2 regions of the Cupriavidus phytohabitans genome follow, and region 1 is predicted to be linked to the other one. Evidence: riboswitches for the same ligand, from Rfam matches in the RefSeq annotation. Region 1 holds a riboswitch; the other holds the start of a gene.
What was found. A riboswitch is a leader RNA that binds a small molecule or an ion and turns the genes downstream of it on or off. The one in region 1 is predicted to bind glycine.
Positions count from the first base shown of each region.

Region 1 (11,220 bases):
TCGCGGCCTCGGGATCGACCATGCCGTTCTTCCACAGCGAGATCGTGCTCTGCACGCCGCGGATCAGCTTCTTGTCAGTAGTGCCGAGCTGCTCCTGGATCAGGCCGAAGCAGTCATCCGAATCCATGATCGAGAACTGCGGTTTCAGGCCGACGTGCTCCGCCTCCATGCGCAGGATCTGCACGCCGAGCGAGTGGAAGGTACAGACCGTCAGCTGCTTGAGCGGGATGCGCTTGCCCTCGCGCGTGGTCTTGCCTTCCATCAGCTTGCCGATGCGCTCCTGCATCTCCTTGGCCGCCTTGTTGGTGAAGGTGACCGCGGCAATATGGCGCGGCTCGAAGCCCTTGTCCTCGATCAGGTGCGCGATCTTCTGCGTGATCACGCGGGTCTTGCCGGAACCCGCCCCGGCCAGCACCAGGCAGGGTCCGTCCAGATAGCGGACGGCTTCGGATTGGGCGGAATTCAGGCCGTGGCTCATGCGAAGGGCGGTCGGGAGATGGGGCGGATGAATGGGGCGAATAAATGGGGCGAATGCGAGGCGCGCGCCAGGGGCAGCAAACGCGCCCGGCGGCAAAGCTGTTGATGTTAACACGCTGGCCGCGCCTGGTCAGTCAGCGCCTGCCGCATCGTCGGCCCTCCTTGTGTCACTGGCGTAACACTTCGTAAAGGCCGGAGCCGATGAACGTGCACCAGGTTCTAACAGTCATGTCCAGGCGTGTCTCGGACATGCAATATTCATCACTCGGAGCCAACAATGAATATCCTGCAGACATTGACCAAGGTGACCCTGATCGGCGCGACGGTCGCGGCATTCGCTGGTTGCGCGGATATGACCCCGAAGCAGCGCAATACCGCCATCGGCGCGGGCGCGGGTGCCGTGGGCGGTGCCATCCTGACCGAGGGCAGCGCACTGGGTACGCTGGGTGGCGCGGCCGTGGGCGGCGTGATCGGTAACGTCGTGACCGACGACAAGAATAAATAACGCTACGTTCCGCCCCCTGGCGGCGGGGCGCAGGAACGGGTACAGCCGCCGGGCGGCCGTCCGGCCTGGTTTGACAAAGGCCGGGGCCTCCCGTACATTGCGCGCATCCGACCGGGAGAGCGCGCAGAACTGCGCCGCCGAAGGGGTATCACCCGAAAACTCTCAGGCACCACGGACCGTTCGGATCGGCATGCAACATGCACACGATGCATGCCGCACTCTGGAGAGCGGCACCCGCCATTCGTGGCGAGCGTGCCCACCGAAGGGGCGCGCGAGGTTGGGTCCACTGGATCCGCTTCGTAATCTCTCAGGTATCGAGGACAGAGGGGTCATCCGCCGCAGCGGATTGCTTGCCATATTGGCGTAGCGATCGCCGCGGCGGATGGCCCTTTTTTGTTTTCGCAACCCGACATTGCCCCCGAGGATTCCATGACGCTCCAGGCCACGCCCCTCAACGCCATCCACCGCGCCCTCGGCGCCCGCATGGTCGATTTCGGCGGCTGGGACATGCCGGTCAACTACGGCTCCCAGATCGAAGAGCACAACGCCGTGCGCACCGACGCCGGCATGTTCGACGTGTCGCACATGTGCGTGGTCGATCTCAGCGGCCCCAATACCCGCGCCTTCCTGCGCGGCCTGCTGGCCAACAACGTCGACAAGCTGCAGACGCCGGGCAAGGCGCTGTACTCGTGCATGCTCGACGAGAAAGGCGGCGTGATCGACGACCTGATCGTCTACTTCTTTGCCGAGGACCGTTTCCGCCTGGTGGTCAACGCCGGCACCGCGGTCGGCGATATCGACTGGATCCGCGCCCGCAACGATGCCACCGGCAGCGGCGTGACCATTACCCCGCGCCGTGAAGATGTCGCGCCGGCCGGCGCACAGCCGCTGGCAATCGTGGCGGTGCAGGGGCCCAACGCCCGCGCCAAGGTGTGGAGCACCTTCCCCTCGACCCAACCTTCCGATGCGCTCAAGCCGTTCAACGCTGTGGTGGTGCAGGACCCCGCACTCGGCGAGGTCATGGTCGCGCGCACCGGCTACACCGGCGAGGACGGTTTCGAGCTGGTCGTGCCGGCCGCCAGCGTCGCCGGCCTGTGGGAAAAGCTGAACGCCGCGGGTGTGCGCCCGGCTGGCCTGGGTGCGCGCGACACGCTGCGCCTGGAAGCCGGCATGAACCTGTACGGCCAGGACATGGACATCAATACCTCGCCGCTGGACGCTGGCCTGGCCTGGACCGTCGACCTGCAGAGCGAGCGCGACTTCACCGGCAAGGCGGCGCTGGCCGCCAACGGACAACAGCGGCAGTTCCTCGGCCTGATCCTGCGCGAGAAAGGCGGCGTGCTGCGCGCCCACCAGAAGGTCATCACGCCCGCCGGTGACGGCGAAATCACCAGCGGCACCTTCAGCCCCTCGCTGTCGCAATCGATTGCGTTCGCGCGCCTGCCGCGGGGCGTGAACGTCGGCGACACCGTGCAGGTGGAGATCCGCGACCGCAAACTCAACGCGACTGTGGTTAAACTGCCGTTTGTGCGTAATGGCAAGGCACTCGTGAGCTGAGGGAAACACCCGCTCACCCAACGGTCGCCCTCGCCTGCCGGCAGCGTTGCCGGGCAGGCATCACCCAACAAGAAACAGATCTGAATCCGGAGAACCTTCATGAATTTCCCCGCCGACCTCAAATACACCGAGTCGCATGAGTGGGTGCGCGTCGAAGCCGACGGCACGCTCACCATTGGCATCACCGACCACGCACAGGACGCGCTGGGCGACATCGTCTTCCTGGAACTGCCCGAAGTGGGCAAGTCGGTCGGTGCCGGCGACGCGCTGGCAGTGGTCGAATCGGTGAAGGCTGCTTCCGACATCTACGCCCCGGTGGCCGGCGAAGTGATCGCCGTCAATGAAGCCGCCACGGCCGCGCCGGAAAGCGTCAACGCCGACGCCTTCGACGCCTGGCTGTTCAAGCTCAAGCCCGCCAACAGCGACGACGTCAACGGCCTGATGTCAGCCGACGCGTACAAGGCCAGCGTCGGCGCCTGAAGTCCGTCATTCCCGCGAAGGCGGGAATGACAAGCAAATTGCAGCGCCGCGGCACGGCTGACCACCTGCCGCAGCGCTCCCCACGAGGTTCTTGCCCATGAACGCCCCGCTTCCCATGACTGCCGCCCAAGGTAACCGGCCCACGCTGGCCGAACTGGAGGCGCGCGACGCCTTCGCCGCCCGCCATATCGGCCCCGATACCCCCGAACAGCAGCACATGCTTCAGGTGCTCGGCTATGACAGCCGCGCCGCGCTGATCGACGCCGTGATCCCCGCCGCCATCCGCCGCCGCGACGGCATGCCGATGGGCGAGTTCACCGAGCCGCTGAGCGAGGAAGCCGCGCTTGCCAGGCTGCGCAGCCTGGCAAGCAAGAACCGCGTGCTCAAGAGCTTTATCGGCCAGGGCTACTACAACACCGTCACGCCCGCGGTCGTGCTGCGCAATATCTTCGAGAACCCGGCCTGGTACACGGCGTACACGCCCTACCAGCCGGAAATCTCGCAAGGCCGCCTGGAAGCGATGCTGAACTTCCAGCAGATGGTCACCGACCTGACCGGGCTGGATATCGCCAATGCGTCGATGCTCGACGAAGGCACCGCCGCCGCCGAAGCGATGACGCTGCTGCAGCGCGTGAACAAGCACGACTCGAACACCTTCTTCGTCGCCGACGACGTGCTGCCGCAGACGCTGGAAGTGGTACGCACGCGCGCGCTGCCGCTGGGCATCGAAGTCAAGGTCGGCCCTGCCGCCGACGCCGCTGCCGCGGGCGCCTTCGGCGTGCTGCTGCAGTACCCGGGCGTCAACGGCGACGTCAATGACTACCGCGCCATCGCCGACGCCGTGCATGCCGCCGGTGGCCTGGTGGTGGCTGCCGCCGACCTGCTGGCGCTGACGCTGATCGCCGCGCCGGGCGAATGGGGTGCCGACGTGGCCGTGGGCAACTCGCAGCGCTTCGGCGTGCCGCTGGGCTTCGGTGGCCCGCACGCCGGCTACATGGCGGTGAAGGATGCGTTCAAGCGCTCGATGCCGGGCCGCCTGGTGGGCGTGACTGTCGACGCGCAGGGCAACAAGGCATATCGCCTGGCGCTGCAGACGCGCGAGCAGCATATCCGCCGCGAAAAGGCCACCTCGAACATCTGTACCGCGCAGGTGCTGCTGGCGGTGATGGCGTCGATGTACGCCGTGTACCACGGCCCGCAAGGCCTGAAGCGCATCGCGCAGCGCGTGCATCGCCTGGCCGCGACGCTGGCCGCCGGGCTGGAGCAGCTCGGCTTCGCCCGCACCAACGCCACCTTCTTCGACACGCTGACGCTGGAAACCGGCTTCAACACCGAAGCCATCCACGCCGCCGCCACCGCGCGCGGCATCAACCTGCGCCATGCCGGCGCCACGCGCGTCGGCATCTCGCTGGACGAGACCGCCACCCGCGCCGACGTGGTCGCGCTGTGGGAAATCTTCACGCAAGGCAAGCCGCTGCCGGCGGGCCTCGATTTCGACAAGCTCGAAGCCGCCACCGATGACGCGTTCCCGGCCGCACTGGCACGCACCAGCGAATACCTGACGCACCCGGTCTTCAATACGCACCACGCCGAGCACGAGATGCTGCGCTACCTGCGCATGCTCGCCGACAAGGACCTGGCGCTGGACCGCACCATGATCCCGCTGGGCTCGTGCACGATGAAGCTGAACGCGACCAGCGAGATGATCCCGGTGACCTGGCCCGAGTTCAGCCAGATCCACCCGTTCGCGCCGCTGGACCAGACCGTGGGCTACCGCGAGATGATCGACCAGCTCGAGGCCATGCTGTGCGCCGCCACCGGCTACGCCGCGGTCAGCCTGCAGCCCAACGCCGGCTCGCAAGGCGAGTATGCCGGCCTGCTGATCATTCATGCGTATCACGCCAGCCGCGGCGAAAGCCATCGCGACATCTGCCTGATCCCGTCGTCGGCGCACGGCACCAACCCGGCGTCGGCGCAAATGGCCGGCATGAAGGTGGTGGTGGTTGCCTGCGATGAGAACGGCAACGTCGACCTGGAAGACCTGGCGAAGAAGGCCGAGCAGCACAGCAAGAACCTGGCTGCGATCATGATCACCTACCCGTCCACGCACGGCGTGTTCGAGCAGGGCGTGCAGCAGATCTGCGAGATCGTGCACCAGCACGGCGGCCAGGTCTACGTGGACGGCGCCAACATGAACGCGATGGTCGGCACCGCCGCGCCGGGGCAGTTCGGCGGCGACGTGTCGCACCTTAACCTGCACAAGACCTTCTGCATCCCGCACGGCGGCGGCGGCCCGGGCGTGGGTCCGGTCGCGGTCGGCGCGCACCTGGCGGACTTCCTGCCCAACCAGGACAGCGTCGGCTATCGCCGCGACGACCGCGGCATCGGCGGCGTGTCGGCGGCACCGTTCGGCTCGGCCAGCATCCTGCCGATCTCGTGGATGTATATCGCGATGATGGGTTCGGCCGGCCTGACCGCCGCCACCGAGAACGCCATCCTGGCCGCCAACTACGTGGCCAAGCGCCTGGCGCCGTACTACCCGGTGCTGTACACCGGCCAGCACGACCTGGTCGCGCACGAGTGCATCCTGGACGTGCGCCCGCTGCAGAAGGAAACCGGCATCAGCAACGAAGACGTGGCCAAGCGCCTGATGGACTACGGGTTCCACGCCCCGACCATGAGCTTCCCGGTACCGGGCACGCTGATGATCGAGCCGACCGAGAGCGAGGCGCTGCACGAGCTGGACCGCTTTATCGACGCGATGATCGCGATCCGCCAGGAAATCGGCCGCGTCGCCGACGGTACTTTCGACCGCGAGGACAACCCGCTCAAGCACGCGCCCCACACCGCCGCGGTGGTGACCGCCAACGAGTGGACCCACAAGTACACGCGCGAGGAAGCCGCTTATCCGGTGGCATCGCTGCGCACGCAGAAGTACTGGCCGCCGGTTGGCCGTGCCGATAACGTGTACGGCGACCGCAACCTGTTCTGCAGCTGCGTGCCGGTCAGCGACTACGTGGTCGACTGACGCACGCCCAGGCCGGTGCCGCCGCGTCCGCGGCGGGCCGGCCGTCGCACTATTCTCAAGATGACGGACCCGCCGGCGGCGGTGTCCGCTGCAGTACTTCGACCGCCTAAAAAGAGCCTCTGCAGGGCCACACCCATTGCTGGAGACATTCCGTGGCAGTCAGCGTCTTCGATCTGTTCAAGGTGGGCATCGGCCCGTCGAGCTCGCATACCGTGGGCCCGATGCGCGCGGCCCTGATGTTCGCGCAGGGGCTGGAGCGCGACGGCCTGCTGCCGCAGGTGGCCAGTGTGCGGGTCGAGCTGTACGGCTCGCTCGGCGCCACCGGCAAGGGCCACGGCACCGACAAGGGCGTCATCCTCGGCCTGATGGGCGAATCGCCCGACACCATCGATCCCGATTCCATCGACACTAGGCTCGCCGCGTTGCGCAAGACGCGCGTGCTGTCGCTGCTGGGACGCCATATCGTGCCCTTCGTCGAGAAGGAGCACATCGCGTTCTACCGCCGCGAGGCACTGGCCGAGCATCCCAACGGCATGAAGTTCCATGCCTTCGACAGCAGCGGGGCGAGCCTGCGCGAAGCGCGCTACCTGTCGGTGGGCGGAGGCTTCGTGGTCACGGCGGGTGCGCCCAATACCCAGGTGCTGAACGCCGCGCAGCAGTTGCCCCATCCGTTCCGCAGCGGCAAGGACATGCTGGACATGGCGCAGGCCAGCGGCAAGAGCATTGCGCGGCTGATGCTGGAAAACGAACTGACCTGGCGCAGCGAGCAGGAAGTCAACGACGGGCTGCTGCATATCTGGGACGTGATGCAGGCCTGCGTCGCGCGCGGCTGCCGCACCGATGGCGAGCTGCCGGGGCCGTTCAAGGTGAAGCGGCGCGCGCCCGAGCTGTACCGCAGCCTGACCGAGCGCGCCGAGCGCACCTTGTCGGATCCGCTGTCGGTGATGGACTGGGTCAACCTGTACGCCATCGCCGTCAATGAAGAGAATGCGGCGGGCGGCCGCGTGGTGACCGCGCCGACCAATGGCGCCGCCGGCATCATCCCCGCCGTGCTGCACTACTACGACCGCTTCGTGCCGGGCGCGAACAAGCAGGGCGTGGTGGACTTCCTGCTGACCGCGGGCGCGATCGGGCTGCTGTACAAGCTCAACGCATCGATCTCCGGCGCTGAGGTCGGCTGCCAGGGCGAGGTCGGCGTGGCCTGTTCGATGGCCGCCGGCGCGCTTGCCGCGGTGCTCGGCGGCAGCCCGGCGCAGGTGGAGAACGCGGCCGAGATCGGCATGGAGCACAACCTCGGCCTGACCTGCGACCCGGTCGGCGGGCTGGTGCAAATCCCGTGCATCGAGCGCAATGCGATGGCGTCGGTCAAGGCGGTCAACGCGGCACGCATGGCGCTGCGCGGCGACGGCACGCACTACGTATCGCTCGATTCGGTGATCAAGACCATGCGCGAGACCGGCGCCGACATGAAGACGAAGTACAAGGAAACGGCGCGCGGCGGGCTGGCGGTGAATATCGTGGAGTGCTGACCTCCCATAAACAAGTGAGAGGTGCCAGAGGACGCCTGTTGCGCACCCAATGCGCATCCATTGCGGCGTATCATGGCGGCGTTCCCCGACTGCAGAACAAGAGGGCCCGCCATGCAGACCTTCCACCAGCTCTTTGACGATACCTCGTCCACCTTCACCTACCTGCTGATCGATGCGGAAACGAAGGAGGCGCTGCTGATCGACCCGGTCGACCACCAGTTCGAACGCGACCTGGCGCTGGTAAAGGATACCGGCGCACACCTGGCCTGGGTCATCGAGACCCACGCCCACGCCGACCACATCACCTCCGCCGGCCATCTCGCCATGCAGACCGGCGCGCACACCGCGGCGCCATCGGGCTGCGATATCAAGCCGGCACAGAAGCAACTGATCGACGGCGACACTGTCGCATTCGGCAAGCAGGTGCTGCGCGCGATCCATACGCCCGGCCATACCGCCGGCAGCATGAGCTACCTGTGGGAAGAGCCCACATCCGATGGCATCGTGCGCCGCGTCTTCACGGGCGACGCACTGCTGATCGACGGCTGCGGCCGCACCGATTTCCAGTCGGGCGACGCCGGCACGCTGTACGACAGCCTGACCCGCAAGCTCTTTGCGCTGCCCGACGATACCCGGGTCTACCCCGCGCACGACTACAAGGGCCAGACCTCGTCGACCATCGGCCATGAGCGCGCGCACAACAGCCGCGTATCCGGCCGCACGCGCGAGGAGTTCATTGACATGATGCGCAACCTGAACCTGCCCCGGCCCAGGCTGATCGATATTGCGGTGCCGGCCAACCAGCGCCTGGGCCTGCGCGACGGCGAGAGCGTGCCGCACGGCGCCTGAAGCATTCCCAACATTAGGAGTCTGCGCATGTCCGTATATACCGCCGAGGTCCTGTGGCAACGCGACGGGCAGGATTTCACCGGCAACCGCTACAGCCGCAGGCATGTCCTGCGCTTCGATGGCGGCGCGGAAGTCCCGGGTTCGTCGTCGCCTGATGTGGTGCCGTTGCCGATGTCGGATGCCAGCGCGGTCGACCCGGAAGAGATGTTCATCGCCTCGCTGTCGAGCTGCCACATGCTGTGGTTCCTGTCGCTGGCGGCGAAGCAGCGCTTTGTCGTCGACCGCTATGTCGATGCCGCCACCGGCGTGATGGAAAAGAACCGCGAGGGCCGGATGGCGATGACGGTGGTGACCTTGCGCCCCCATGTCACCTTCTCCGGCGAGCGCGAACCGACCCGCGACGAGCTGGAGCGCCTGCATCATGCCGCGCACGATGCCTGCTTTATCGCCAATTCGGTCCGGACCGAAGTGCGGTGCGAACCGGTGGTCGCCGGCGCCTAGCCCGCCTGCCATGCGGGCAACCGCGCTGCCTGCGGCACGGTCCGCGTCGGCGCGGCGGCGGCTGCGCTGGCTGCTGGCTTGCGTGGTCCTGCTTGGGTCCGTCCTGATGCTGCAGGATCGCTTCCTCTACTTTCCCGACAAGGCCTCGGTGGACGACATGGTCTCGCCCGGACTGCGCGCATGGCCGGGCCCGGATGATTTTCGCGGCCTGCTGGCCGAGCCGCACGGCCCCGCCCGCGGGACCGCCATGGTCTTCCACGGCAATGCCGGGCACGCCGGCCATCGCGGCTACTACGCCAGCGTGCTGACGCGGCTGGGTATCCGCGTGATACTGGCCGAATATCCCGGCTATGGCCCGCGCGACGGCGCGCTTGGCGAGCGCAGCTTCGTCGACGATGCCGGCCAGGCGATTGCGCTCGCCCGGCACCAGTTTGGCGGCCCCCTGCTGCTGGTCGGCGAATCGCTCGGCGCCGGTGTTGCCGCGGCCGCCGCAACGCGCCAGCGCGAGCATGTCGATGCCTTGCTGCTGATCACGCCGTGGGACAAGCTTGCCCACGTTGCCGCCCACCACTATGCATGGCTACCAACCGGATGGCTGCTGCGCGACCGTTACGACAGCGTGGCCAACCTGGCCGCCTTTGGCCGCCCGGTCATGGTGGTTGTGGCCGAACGCGACAACATCGTGCCGCCCCGGTTCGGCAAGGCGCTCTATGAAGCGCTGGACGAACCCCGCCGCCTGGCGGTCATCGACCATGCCGGGCACAACGACTGGACCGGGTACGTCGACGAGGCATGGTGGCGCAACGCGCTCGCGTTCCTGCTGTCGCCGCCCGCATCCCGCTGATCCGCGCGTGCTGCCGGGCACCTGCGGGCACGCCTTGGTACCCGCCACGCCCGGCGCTTTGAAAGGATGCATTGACTTAGCCTCGCTGGCTGCAATACTGGCCTTCACACACACGGCCGCTACCGCACACGGCGGCGGCTGCCAACGGCGGGGGATCGATCATGAAACGAAGGCAGAACCGCACGCTGTTCCGCGGCCTGGGCATGCTGGCGGCAGCGCTGGCGCTGGCCCCGGCCCCGGTGCTGGCGCAAGGCAAGCCCGTGGCCTATCCGGCCAAGGGCCAGAGCCAGCAGCAGCAGGCCAGTGACGACGGCGCCTGCTACAGCTGGGCCAAGCAGCAGTCCGGTGTCGACCCCGCGCAGGCTGCCGCGGCACCGCCACCGGCGCAAGCGCAAAGCGGGCAGCGCGTGCGCGGTGCCGCCGGCGGCGCGGCTGCCGGAGCAGTCGTTGGGGCAATCGCGGGCGATGCCGGCAAAGGCGCGGCGGTTGGCGCTGCAACGGGTACGGTGGCAGGCGGCGTGGCACACCGGCAGTCACGGCGCCAGGCCAACGCCGCCAACCAGCAGGCGCAGGCCAACACCAATCAGGCGATGGGGTCGTATTACCAGGCCTGGTCCGCGTGCATGCAAGGGCGCGGCTATAGCGTGAAGTGAGCCGCGTGCATTGAGTGACGTGCAGTGGCGGCGGGTAGCGGCGGGTAGCGGGCGGCGTTACACCGCCCAGCGCTCGCACGCCTTGCGCACGGTCTCGCGCTGGCTGCGCGCGTCGGCATCGGTCTGGCGCAGCCATTCGGCATCGCCGTCGCGGCGCTCGGCCAGCGCGCGGATATTGGCCAGTGCCGACAGCGAACCGAGCGCCTCGGCATGCGGCACCAGCGCATCGCAAATCGACAGGATATGGTCGGCGATCGGCATCCGGGTCAGCTCGTTGGGATGCACGTATTCACCGTCCAGCCCGAAGCGGCACGCCTGGAAGCGGTTGAAGGTGTACACCAGGTAATCGTCTTCCTGCGGCATGAACGGGCGCGACAGCAGCAGGTAGCGCGCCAGCATCTGGATATAGGCGGCGATATCGCAGGCGCGCTGCACCGTCAGCGGCGTGTCCATCACGCGGACCTCGATGGTGCCGAATTCCGGCTTCGGCCGGATATCCCAGTAGAAGTCCTTCATGCTCTCGATCACGCCGGTATTGCGCATTTTCTCGAAGTACGCGGTGAAGGCATCCCAGGTCAGCAGGAAGGGCGCGCGCCCGCTCATCGGGAAGGCCGCGACCGAATTCAGGCGCGCCGAGGCAAAGCCGGTATCGACACCCTGCACGTACGGCGACGACGCCGCCAGCGCAACGAAGTGCGGCACGTAGCGGCCGATGGCGTGCAGCAGGAACAGCGACTCGTCCGCGCTCGGGCAGCCGATATGCACGTGCTGGCCGAACACGGTGAACTGCTTGGCCA
Region 1 covers NZ_JAGIQB010000008.1:170,769-181,988, reverse strand. Annotated here, with positions in the region: gene J8I34_RS08025 (UvrD-helicase domain-containing protein) at 1-478, opposite strand, end outside; gene J8I34_RS08020 (YMGG-like glycine zipper-containing protein) at 755-982, shown strand; glycine riboswitch at 1,085-1,171, shown strand; glycine riboswitch at 1,193-1,316, shown strand; gene gcvT (glycine cleavage system aminomethyltransferase GcvT) at 1,412-2,539, shown strand; gene gcvH (glycine cleavage system protein GcvH) at 2,639-3,019, shown strand; gene gcvP (aminomethyl-transferring glycine dehydrogenase) at 3,117-6,047, shown strand; gene J8I34_RS08000 (L-serine ammonia-lyase) at 6,200-7,576, shown strand; gene J8I34_RS07995 (MBL fold metallo-hydrolase) at 7,688-8,425, shown strand; gene J8I34_RS07990 (OsmC family protein) at 8,453-8,926, shown strand; gene J8I34_RS07985 (alpha/beta hydrolase) at 8,937-9,770, shown strand; gene J8I34_RS07980 (glycine zipper family protein) at 9,932-10,423, shown strand; gene J8I34_RS07975 (YbdK family carboxylate-amine ligase) at 10,481-11,220, opposite strand, start outside.

Region 2 (11,220 bases), on a different contig from region 1:
AGCCGTGGCAGCAGGTGCGAGGTCGTGGTGCCGACAAAACCCACCCGCAAGGTGCCGGCCATGCCGCTGCTGGCCGATTGCACCAGCTCGCTGAACTGGCCGGCATGGAACAGGATGCGCCGGGCCTCGGCCAGCGCGGCGCGGCCGGTCTCGGTCAGCGTGACGCCGCGCGGCTCGCGCACGAACAGGGTGGCGTCCAGCTCAGACTCGAGCTTCTGGATCGAGACCGTCAGCGCGGGCTGGGCGATATGCAGGCGTTCTGCCGCGCGGCGGAAATTGAGGGTCTCGGCCAGCACGACGAAGTGCCGGATGCGGCGCAGTTCCATGGGGTCAGTGGGGATGCGGGAGCCACATCTTAGTGCGCGGGGCGTCCCCCGGGCAACCGCGCGCACCGGGTGGGCCGATAAACGCTGCTTATCAATCGAGCGGGAAACGATATTGGACGTTGCTTCGGTGCCGTCGCTACACTCGACCGCAAGCTGCGGTACAGCATCAGGATTCAGTACCAAGGAACGTAATGGACACAGCCGACCGCCTGGACCGATCGCGCCAATAGCGCCGATCGCGCCGATCGCGCCCGGCGAGACCTGGACCGACAGGAGCCTCATGCACAGCATTGCATCGCTCGACGACCTGCGCGCGCTTTGCGCCGCGCCGGCCGCGGTGAGCGAGTATTTCCCCATCGGGCAGTCCGCCATCGATACCTTTGCCGAGCTGACCCATGACCGGCAGTGGGTCTACGTGGACCCCGAGCGCGCCGCGGCGGATTCGCCATACGGCTGCACGGTCGCGCACGCCTTCCTGATCCTGTCGATGGTGTCGGCGGCGTTCGGGCAGTGCTTTGCCTTCCCGGGCCGCAAGCTGGCGTTGAACTATGGCTTCGACCGGCTGCGCTTCACCGGCCCGGTGCCGGCCGGCGCGCGCGTGCGCGGTGCGTTCACGCTGCAGCAGCTCGACGATGTCCGCCCCGGCGAAGTGCGCTGTCACTGGAAAGTCGAGATGCAGGTCGAGGGCAGCGAGCGGCCGGCCATGGTGGCGACCTGGCTGGTGCTGATGCGTTTCTGAACTTACCCAATATCCATCCCAAGCAGGACGAGACTCCCATGAGCATCAAAGGCAAGGCATATATCGTCGGGGCCTACGAGCACCCGACCCGCAAGGCGCCGGACAAGTCGGTGGCGCAGCTGCACGCGGAATCCGCGCGCGGCGCGCTGGCCGACGCCGGCCTGACCCTGGCGGACGTCGACGGCTATTTCTGCGCCGGCGATGCGCCGGGGCTGGGCGCCACCAATATGATCGACTACCTGGGCCTGAAGGTGCGCCATGTGGACTCCACCGACACCGGCGGCTCCGCCTACCTGGTGCATGTCTCGCACGCCGCGCAGGCCATTGCCGCCGGCAAGTGCAACGTGGCGCTGATCACGCTGGCGGGCCGGCCGCGCTCGGAAGGCTCGACCGGCACGCAGGCGCGCAACTGGGGCGCCAACCTGCCGGACGCGCCGTTCGAGGCGCCGTTCAATCCCGTCACCGTCAACCTGTACGCGATGGTGGCCATGCGCCATATGTACGAGTACGGCACCACGCCCGAGCAGCTGGCATGGGTCAAGGTGGCCGCGTCGCACCACGCGCAGCACAACCCGCATGCGATGCTGCGCAACGTGGTCACGGTGGAAGAGGTGCTGAACTCGCCCTTGATCGCCGACCCGCTGCACAAGCTCGATTGCTGCGTGGTGTCCGACGGCGGAGGTGCGCTGATCGTGGCGCGTCCCGAGATCGCGGCCACGCTCAAGCGTCCGAAGGTGAAGATCGTGGGTGCCGGCGAGTACGTCAAGGGCCAGCTGGGCGGCGAAGTCGACCTGAGCTGGTCGGGCGCGAAGTTCTCGGGCGCGGCCGCGTTCGCGGAAGCGGGCGTGACCCCGGCCGATATCAAGTACGCCTCGATCTACGACAGCTTCACCATCACCGTGCTGATGCAGCTGGAAGACCTGGGCTTCTGCAAGAAGGGCGAAGGCGGCAAGTTCGTGGCCGACGGCAACCTGATCTCGGGTGTCGGCAAGCTGCCGTTCAATACCGATGGCGGCGGCCTGTGCAACAACCACCCGGCCAACCGCGGCGGCATCACCAAGGTGATCGAGGCCGTGCGCCAGTTGCGCGGCGAGGCGCATCCGGCGGTGCAGGTGAAGAACTGCGACCTGGCGCTGGCGCAAGGCACTGGCGGCTACCTGGGCTCGCGCCACGGCAGCGCCACCCTGATCCTCGAGCGTGAATGATGAACGATCGCCGGAGCAACTGACATGACGACCCCACACACTCCCATGGCCTACAAGGCCCCGGACGAACAGCCCGACAACATCGAATTCTGGCAGGCCGCGCGCGAAGGCCGGCTGCTGGTCAAGCACTGCCAGTCATGCGGCAAGACGCACTGGTATCCGCGCACGCTGTGCCCGTTCTGCATGGGCGATACGGTCTGGAAGACCGCCAGCGGCCGCGGCACCATCTACTCGTACAGCGTCACGCGCAAGGCTGGCCCGCAGGCATACTGCATCGCCTACGTGAAGCTGGACGAGGGCGTGACCATGATGACCCATATCGTCGATTGCGATCTCGATGAAGTGCGCATCGGGCAGAAGGTGAAGGTCAAGTTCGCGCCCAGCGCGGACGGGGCGCCGGTGCCGGTGTTTGCGCCGGCCTGAAGGTGATGCCAGACGACGCATGCAACGTGCGCCGCTGGTTTGCTCCCCTCGCCCGCTTGCGGGAGAGGGGCCGGGGGTGAGGGCAGGCGCTGGCATAGCGACGCCCTTCACTTCGTTGATGCTCCGGCCCTCACCCCCACCCCTCTCCCACTTCGCGGGAGAGCGGTGCGTTCACAATGGGCGGTAGTTCTGGTTTGAAATCCCGCTGTCGTCACCCTGCATTTGCAGCCAGCCGCTCAGGCCCTCCCTAGCGCCATCCCACCTGGCACCGCCACCTTCTGCGCTTCCAGCGCCTGCGCCACCACCCCGGCCACCATATCCGCCGTCACCGCGGACAGCGTCCAGCCCAGGTGCCCGTGCCCGGTGTTGTAGAAGATGCACCGCGCCCGCCCGCGGCCAACGCGCGGCAGCATGTCGGGCAGCATCGGACGCAGCCCCGCCCACGGCACCACGCTGCGCGTGCTGACGCCGGGGAAGCACTGCTGCACCCATTCCACCAGCGGCCGGATGCGGTCGGCGCGGATGTCGCGGTTGAAGCCGTTGAACTCCGCGGTGCCGGCCACGCGGAAGCGGTCGTTGCCGAGGCGGCTGGTGACCAGCTTGGTTTCGTCGTCGAGCAGGCTGACGGTCGGCGCAGCGGCGCGGCTGGCGGCGTCGTTCAGGTTGACGGTGATGGAATAGCCTTTGACCGGATAGATGTTGACACGGTCGCCCAGCCCGGCGGCCAGCGCGCGGCTGGCGGTGCCGGCGCAGATCACCGCGCCGTCGAAGGTCGAGGTGGTGCTGTGCGCGCCTTCCTGCACGGTGACGCTGGCGCTGCGGCCATCGGTGGTGACATTGCGCACGTCCTCGCCGTAGCGGCAGCGCACGCCCATGCGCTCGATGGCGGCGGCCAGGCCGCTGGTGAACTTGTGGATGTCGCCGGTCGAATCGCTTTCGGTGAAATAGCCGCCGTAGTACGTGCCGGCCAGCGTCGGCTCGATCGCGCGCATTTCCGCCGGCGTGACCGCGCGGCGCTCCAGCCCGCCCTGTGCCAGCAGGGCCGAGACGCGGCCCGCGTGCTCGAAGCCGGCCTTGTCGCGGTAGATATGCAGGATGCCTTCGCGCTTGTGGTCGAAGTCGATGCCTTCCTGCGCGGCCCACGCGAACAGGTGCTCGCGCGCCGCGATGGCCAGGCGCGCCGTTTCGATGGTGTTGCGGCGGTAGTGCGGGATCGAGGCGATGAACTCGGCGAACCAGCTCAGCTTGTGCCAGCTCGGGCGCGGGTTGACCAGCAGCGGCGCATCGCTGCGCAGCATCCACTTCAGGCCCTTGAGGATGGTGGACCAGTGCGTCCAGACCTCGGCGTTGGAGGCGGAAAGCTGCCCGCCATTGGCGAACGAGGTTTCCATCGCGGCGTAGCGGTGGCGCTCGAACAGGGTGACGGAGAATCCGCGCCGGGCGAGCGCGTAGGCAGTGGTGACACCGGTGATGCCACCGCCGATGACGGCGATTGTCTTCATGATCTGGCAGTCCAGAAACGTCGGAGTTGGAGCCCGCACGCGACATGCGTGGCGGACGCCCCCTCTGTTCCTGACCTGAGAGATTCACGACAATCGCCGCTTGTACGGGGGGCGAGGGCCGCTTGCTCCTTCGGTATGCCGGCTGACGATGGCGGCATTCTTCAGAGTGCTGTGACGCGTGATACCGGTCCTTCTGCCTGAGAGTTTCCGGGGCGGTTGCTCCTTCGGCGCTGTCCGCGGCGGCTGCCGCCGGATCAGTCTCTCCCAGCATCACGTTGGCGTGTGAGCCAATCCGGGCAAATCTAGAGATAAAGCCCCCGTGTGGATATGCGGGTAAACGTGGATGGAGCTTCAGGCACTCGCCTGGGTCGGCCGCCTTGTTTCCGCACCGGCGCGGCGCTATGTCGCACTGCGTCAAACCGTCCCGGCACCTAGAATGTCGGCACTCGCTACGCGGAGGAAGTGCGCCACGAGCCGGATACGGCGCACCAGACGGGCGAGCCAGAAGAACAGAAAAGGCATTCCAGTGAGAAGAAACCGGATCGCGCTGGCCGCTTCGGCCGCGCTGATGGGCCCCGGCATTGCCGGCGCGCAGGCGGATGGACCCGTCGCCGCGCCGCAGCCCCTGCAGGAAGTCGTGGTCTCGGCCAAGAGCGAGCGCGGCGAAACGCCCGCCACGCCGCCCAATACGCCATCGCCCGCCTACGGCATCAGCGCCGCGCGCATGGCGGACTTCAACGTGGTCAACACCGAAGACGCGCTCAAGTACGCGCCCAACCTCGCCGTGCGCAAGCGCTTCATCGGCGATATGAACTCGATCATCTCGGTGCGCAGCACCAGCTCGCGGCAGTCGGCACGCGGGCTGGTCTATGCCGACGGCCTGTTGCTGTCGAACCTGCTGGGCTCCGATTTCACCTTCCCGCCGCGCTGGTCGCTGGTCAACGCCGCCGAGATCGAGCGCGTCGACGTGCTGTATGGCCCGTATTCGGCGCTGTATCCGGGCAATTCGCTGGGGGCGACCGTGCTGATCAGCACGCGCACGCCGGAGAAGTTCGAGGGCGATGCCAGCGTGCAGCTGCTCACGCAGCGCTTCAACCTGTACGGCACGCACGACAATTTCAACGGCGTGCACGCCAACGCCTACGTGGGCGACCGCGTCGGGCCGTTCTCGTGGCTGGTCAGCGTGGACCGGCAGGACAGCAAGAGCCAGCCGCTGAGCTTCTACACCGCGGCGCGCTCCAGCGTGCGTGCGACCTCGGCCGACAAGCCCGTGACCGGCGCCTACTTCGACCAGGACCAGACCGGCGCCGATCGCACCGTGATGGGCGTCAACAGCGAGGGCGTCACGCACACCGTGCAGGACCAGCTCAAGGTCAAGCTCGCCTACGACATCACCAACACGCTGCAGGCGCAGTTCACCGCCGCCTACTGGCAGCAGGACCGTTCCAGCGCCACCGGCAGCTACCTGCGCGATGCCAACGGCAATGGAGTGTCGAGCGGCCCGGTCAATATCGGCGGCTTCCGCTACGTGATCCCTGCCAACGCATTCGCGCCCAGCAATGGCGAAGACGCGCGCTGGCTCTACGGCCTGTCGCTGCGCACGCGCAACGAGACCGGCTGGAACTTCTCCGGCGTGGCGTCGCTGTTCGATGTCAGCAAGGACATCGGCCGCACCGCCAGCACCGCGGGCAACGGCCCGGGCACGGTGACCTATGGCGACGGCACCGGCTGGCGCACGCTCGACCTGAAGGCCGACTATCGCCCGCAGCAGCTCAAGGGCGGCCACTGGGTCACCTTCGGCTACCACTACGACAACTACCGGCTCAGCAACACCACTTACAACACTTCGGACTGGCAGGCCGCCACCATCTCCGCGTTCAACAACGCCTTTGCCGGCAAGACCGAGACGCAGGCGCTGTATGCGCAGGACGCGTGGTACTTCGCCGATGACTGGAAGCTGATCCCGGGCGTGCGCTGGGAGCACTGGCGCGCCTATGACGGCAGCCGCAGCCAGCCGGGCGTGGATGTCGCCTACCCGGTGCGCAGCGAGTCCAACTGGTCGCCCAAGCTGGCGCTGGAAAAGGCCATCGGGCAGGACTGGCTGGGCCGGCTGTCGCTCGGCCAGGCCTATCGCTATCCGACCGTCGCCGAGCTGTTCCAGGGCCGCATCACCGGCACCTCGCTGATCAACAACGATCCCAACCTGAAGCCGGAACGCTCGTTTTCGAAGGACCTGACCTTCGAGCGCACGGTCGACCGTTCGTACTTCCGCGTGTCGGTGTATGAGGACGACATCCGCGATGCGCTGGTCAGCCAGACCAACACCACGGTGTTCCCCACCGTCACCAGCTTCCAGAACGTCGACCGCGTGCGCACGCGCGGCATCGAGCTGGCCTACGACGGGCGCGACGTGCTGGTGAGCGGCTTCGACCTGTCCGCCAGCGGCGCATACAACCATTCGAAGACGCTGGAGAACGCCAATAACCCGGCCTCGGTGGGCAAGTATTTCTATCGCATCCCGCAGTGGCGCGCGAACCTCGTTGGCACCTACCGCTTCACGCCGGCATGGGCCGGCACGCTGGCGATGACCTATTCGGGGCGGCAGTACAATACGCTCGACAACAGCGACGTCAATCCCGACACCTTCGGCGGCACCAGCAGTTTCCTGACCTTCGACGTCAAGGTGACCTACAAGCCCGCCAGGAACGTGCGCCTCGGGCTTGGCATCGACAACCTGACCGGCCAGCGTTACTTCGTCTACCACCCATACCCGGGCCGGACGTTCTACGCCGAGGCCAAGCTTTCCTTCTGAGTGCAGTGACCAGCCATACCCTGACCATGCAGCGCGCGCGCCGCAGCTTCCGAATCCTTGCCGCGGGCGTGATCGCCTGCACGGCGTTCGCCGCGATGGCGCAGTCTCACAGCGGGCATGGCAGCCATGCCGGCCACGGTGCGCAGAGCCCGGCCCCGAAGGCGATGAGCGAACTCGGCACCGGCGCCGCCTTCGATCGCGATGGCCGTTTGTGGATTGCCTACAAGGATGGCCAGCACGTGGCGGTGCGCGAGTCCACCGACCAGGGCCGCAGCTTCGGGCCGGTGCGGCACGTCAACCGCGTGCCCGAGCCCGTCGCGGCCGATCACGACAGCCGGCCGAAGGTAGCGGCGGGGCGCGACGGCGAGATCTACATCACCTGGACCCAGCCGCTGGCCAGGCCCTATACCGGCTTTATCCGCTTCGCGCGCTCCACCGACGGCGGCAAGACTTTTGCCGCGCCGGTGACGGTGCATGCCAACCGCGACCAGATCGCGCACCGCTTCGACGCGATCGCGGTGGACGCGGCCGGCCGCGTCTTCGTCAGCTGGATCGACAAGCGCGACGTGACCGCCGCCGAGGCGCGCAAGCAGCCCTATGCCGGCGCTGCGATCTACTACGCGGTGTCAGCCGATCACGGCAAGAGTTTCCAGGGGGACTACAAGATCGCCGACCAGTCGTGCGAATGCTGCCGCATCGCGCTCGCGCCGACGCCGGACGGCAAGGTGCTGGCGCTGTGGCGCCACGTGTTCCCGCCCAACGCGCGCGACCACGCGGTGGCACTGCTCGGGGCCGACGGCACGCCCGCGCCGATGCAGCGCGCTACCTTCGACGACTGGCGCATCGACGCCTGCCCGCACCACGGGCCGGGCGCCGCGGTGACGCCCGACGGCACGCTGCACATGGTCTGGTTCAACGTGAAGGCAGGCAAGCCCACGGTATCGGTGGGCCGCTTCAGGGACGGCAAGCTGCAGGCGCAGCGTCCGCTGGACGACCCGCGCGCGCAGCATGCCGATATCGTCGCGCTCGACGACAAGCACATCGTGGTGGCGTGGAAATCGTTCGACGGCCAGCAGACGCGGCTGTCGGCGATGCTGTCGCAGGACGGCGGCAAGACCTGGCAGACGCGGCAGGTCGCCGGCACCGCGCGCGATTCGGACCAGCCGCACCTGCTGCAGCACGGCGGCCGCGCCTACGTGCTGTGGCGCACCGAGGCCGAAGGCTTCCAGGTCTTCCCGCTGGCGCAGGAGGGCGCATGACCGGGGGTATGACCGGGGGTATGACCGGGGCTATGTCGTTACGTCGCAAACTCGTCGCCGCGCTGGCGGGCGCCGCGATCGCGCTCGGCGTCGCCGGCATGGCGCACGCGGCCGAACGCGTATCGGTCTTCGAATCCGCCAATGCCGCGCAACTCAGCGCCACCCAGCAAGGCAAGCCCTTCGTGCTGGTGGTGTGGTCGCTCGACTGCGTCTACTGCAAGCGCAATTTCGAAGCCATCGGCACGCTGCAGGCAAGGCATCGCAGCCTGCGCGTGGTCACGCTGGCCATGGACCGGGCCGATGCGCTGCCGCAGGTGCAGCAGGTGCTCAAGCGCGTCAACCTGACGCGCAATGCGTGGATGTCTGGCAACGAGCCGCAGGAGCGGCTGCGCTACGCGGTCGATCCCGACTGGATGGGCGAGATGCCGCGCACGTATTTCTATCGCGCCGACGGCCAGCGGCAGGGCGTGTCCGGCGTGATCAGCGACGCCGACTGGGACAAGCACCTGCGCTGGGCCGGCATCGGCGGCTAGGGCAGTCGCCGAGCCTTTCCACGCTTTTCTTACGACAGATCCGCCGGGAGCTTGCCGCCGTTGGCCGCAAGCTCCTGCATCAGGCGCTTGTGCAGCCAGATATTCATCCCCGCGGAATCGTTCATGTCGCCGCTGTAGTGCAGCTCGCGCGCCAGTTCCTTGCGGTGCTCCAGGCTGCTGTCGATGCCAAGCGCCTTCATCGCGTCGACGATGGACGTGCGCCAGTTCAGCGTCTGCCCGCTCTCCCTGACCAGGTTGTCCATGATCGATTCGACGTCGACGCCCGACAGCGGCGCGGGTTTGGCCGTGGCCTGGCCGGCGCTGGCCGCGGGGGCGGTGCCGCCCGTTGCAGCGGGTGACGCGCCAGACGGTGGCGGGGCCGCACCCGCGGAGGTCGGCGTGCCTCCTGCAGGCGTCGCACTCGCCGTGGCTGCCGGCTTGGCTCGTCCCAGCAGCTTGTTGAGGATGTCCTTGAAGATGCTCATGGTGGCCTCCTGTCGGTTTGGATAGCAGACGTGGGAGAACAGCGCCATGCAGGAAACGCACCATCCGTGCAACCCTTGATTTCGGCACACCAGGCCGCGCCGGGTTGTAAATGCTGCATGCAGCGACAGTCATGCCGGCATGTTCGCCGGCTCGCCGAACTCGCTGAACTTGGCCGCCATGAACTCAACGAACAGCCGGATCCGCGACGACAGCTGGTGCCGCTGGTGGTAGACCGCATAGATGTCGGCCTCCGGCGTGGCGTACTGCGGCAGCACCTGCACCAGCCGGCCGCTGCGCAGAAAGCGTTCGATATCCCATTCGGCCCGCATCAGGATGCCATGGCCCTCCAGCGCCCAGTTGACCGCGATCTCGCCGTCGTTGGTGGTCAGGTTGCCGCGCACGCGCACGGTCTCGGTACGCGCCTTGGCGCCCTTGCCGGCGGTCAGGCGCCATACGCCGTAGGCGTCGCTGCCTTGCCGGATGCCGATGCAGTTGTGGCGGCGCAGGTCGGCTGGCGTGTTGGGGATGCCGTGGTCACGCAGGTATTTGGGCGACGCGCACAGCAAGCGCCGGTTGGGTGCCAGCTTGCGCGCCACGATGCGCGCATCGGGCGGCTCGCCGAAGCGGATGCAGACGTCGAACGCGTCTTCGTTCAGCGGCGGGGGATCCGCCGACAGCTGCAGCTGCACGTCGACTTCCGGATAGGCCGCGACATACTCTGAAATCACCGGCGCCACGTGCATGCGGCCGAACCCCAGCGTGGCATTGACGCGCAGCAGGCCGCTCGGCCTGCCCTTGGAGCGCGTCAGCAGCTGGTCCAGGTCTTCGATCTCGCTCAGGATGCGCCGCGCGTGCTCCAGGTAGACCTCGCCCTCGGGCGTCAGGCTCATGCGCCGGGTCGTGCGCGTGACCAGCGGCATGCCGATGCGCGCCTCCATCTGCGCCAGCCGCTTGCTGACCGCCGCGGTTGTGATGCCAAGGTCGCGCGCGGCCGCGCTCAGGCTGCCGGCGGTGGCCACCGACGTGAAAAAGCCCAGTTCCGACGGCTGGATCCCTGCGGACGATGCCATGCCAGCTTTAATCTGAGGTTAAGAATGGTTTAACTCTACAAGCGATCCAAAACCTTGTCCACGGCCCAGAATCCGTTCCACGCCATCACGCAAACACGGATTCTGCCCAGGAGACAAGAGATGAAGACCTACCGCATCGCGACCATCCCCGGCGACGGCATCGGCAAGGAAGTGGTTCCCGCAGGCCGCCAGGTGATGGAAGCGCTGGCCGCCGCCGGCGCCGATTTCCGCTTCGAGTTCGAAGACTTCGACTGGGGCGGCGACTACTACCGCCAGCACGGCGTGATGATGCCCGCCGACGGCCTGGACGCGCTGCGCGACAAGGATGCGATCCTGTTCGGCTCGGCCGGCGACCCGCATATCCCCGACCACATCACCCTGTGGGGCCTGCGCCTGAAGATCTGCCAGGGCTTCGACCAGTACGCCAACGTGCGCCCGACCCGCATCCTGCCGGGCATCGACGCGCCGCTCAAGCGCTGCGCGCCGGAAGACCTGAACTGGGTGATCGTGCGCGAGAACTCGGAAGGCGAGTACTCGGGCGTGGGCGGCCGCGTGCACCAGGGCCATCCGATCGAGGCCGCCACCGACGTCAGCATGATGACCCGCGTCGGCGTCGAACGCATCCTGCGCTTTGCCTTCAAGCTGGCGCAATCGCGTCCACGCAAGCAGCTGACGGTGATCACCAAGTCCAACGCGCAGCGCCATGCCATGGTGATGTGGGACGAGGTCGCGGTGCAGGTGGCGAAGGATTTCCCGGACGTTACCTGGGACAAGGAACTGGTCGATGCCGCCACCGCGCGCATGGTCAACCGCCCGAAGTCGCTCGACACCATCGTCGCCACCAACCTGCACGCCGACATCCTCA
Region 2 covers NZ_JAGIQB010000019.1:58,109-69,328, forward strand. Annotated here, with positions in the region: gene J8I34_RS15290 (LysR family transcriptional regulator) at 1-326, opposite strand, end outside; gene J8I34_RS15295 (MaoC family dehydratase) at 607-1,065, shown strand; gene J8I34_RS15300 (thiolase family protein) at 1,104-2,270, shown strand; gene J8I34_RS15305 (Zn-ribbon domain-containing OB-fold protein) at 2,295-2,693, shown strand; gene J8I34_RS15310 (D-amino acid dehydrogenase) at 2,930-4,195, opposite strand; glycine riboswitch at 4,250-4,370, opposite strand; glycine riboswitch at 4,371-4,472, opposite strand; gene J8I34_RS15315 (TonB-dependent receptor) at 4,722-7,007, shown strand; gene J8I34_RS15320 (sialidase family protein) at 7,013-8,266, shown strand; gene J8I34_RS15325 (TlpA family protein disulfide reductase) at 8,299-8,799, shown strand; gene J8I34_RS15330 (DUF3597 domain-containing protein) at 8,829-9,284, opposite strand; gene J8I34_RS15335 (LysR family transcriptional regulator) at 9,414-10,355, opposite strand; gene J8I34_RS15340 (tartrate dehydrogenase) at 10,476-11,220, shown strand, end outside.
Region 2: it holds a riboswitch for glycine, as region 1 does, so the genes downstream of both, J8I34_RS15310 (D-amino acid dehydrogenase) here and gcvT (glycine cleavage system aminomethyltransferase GcvT) in region 1, are expected to answer to the same signal.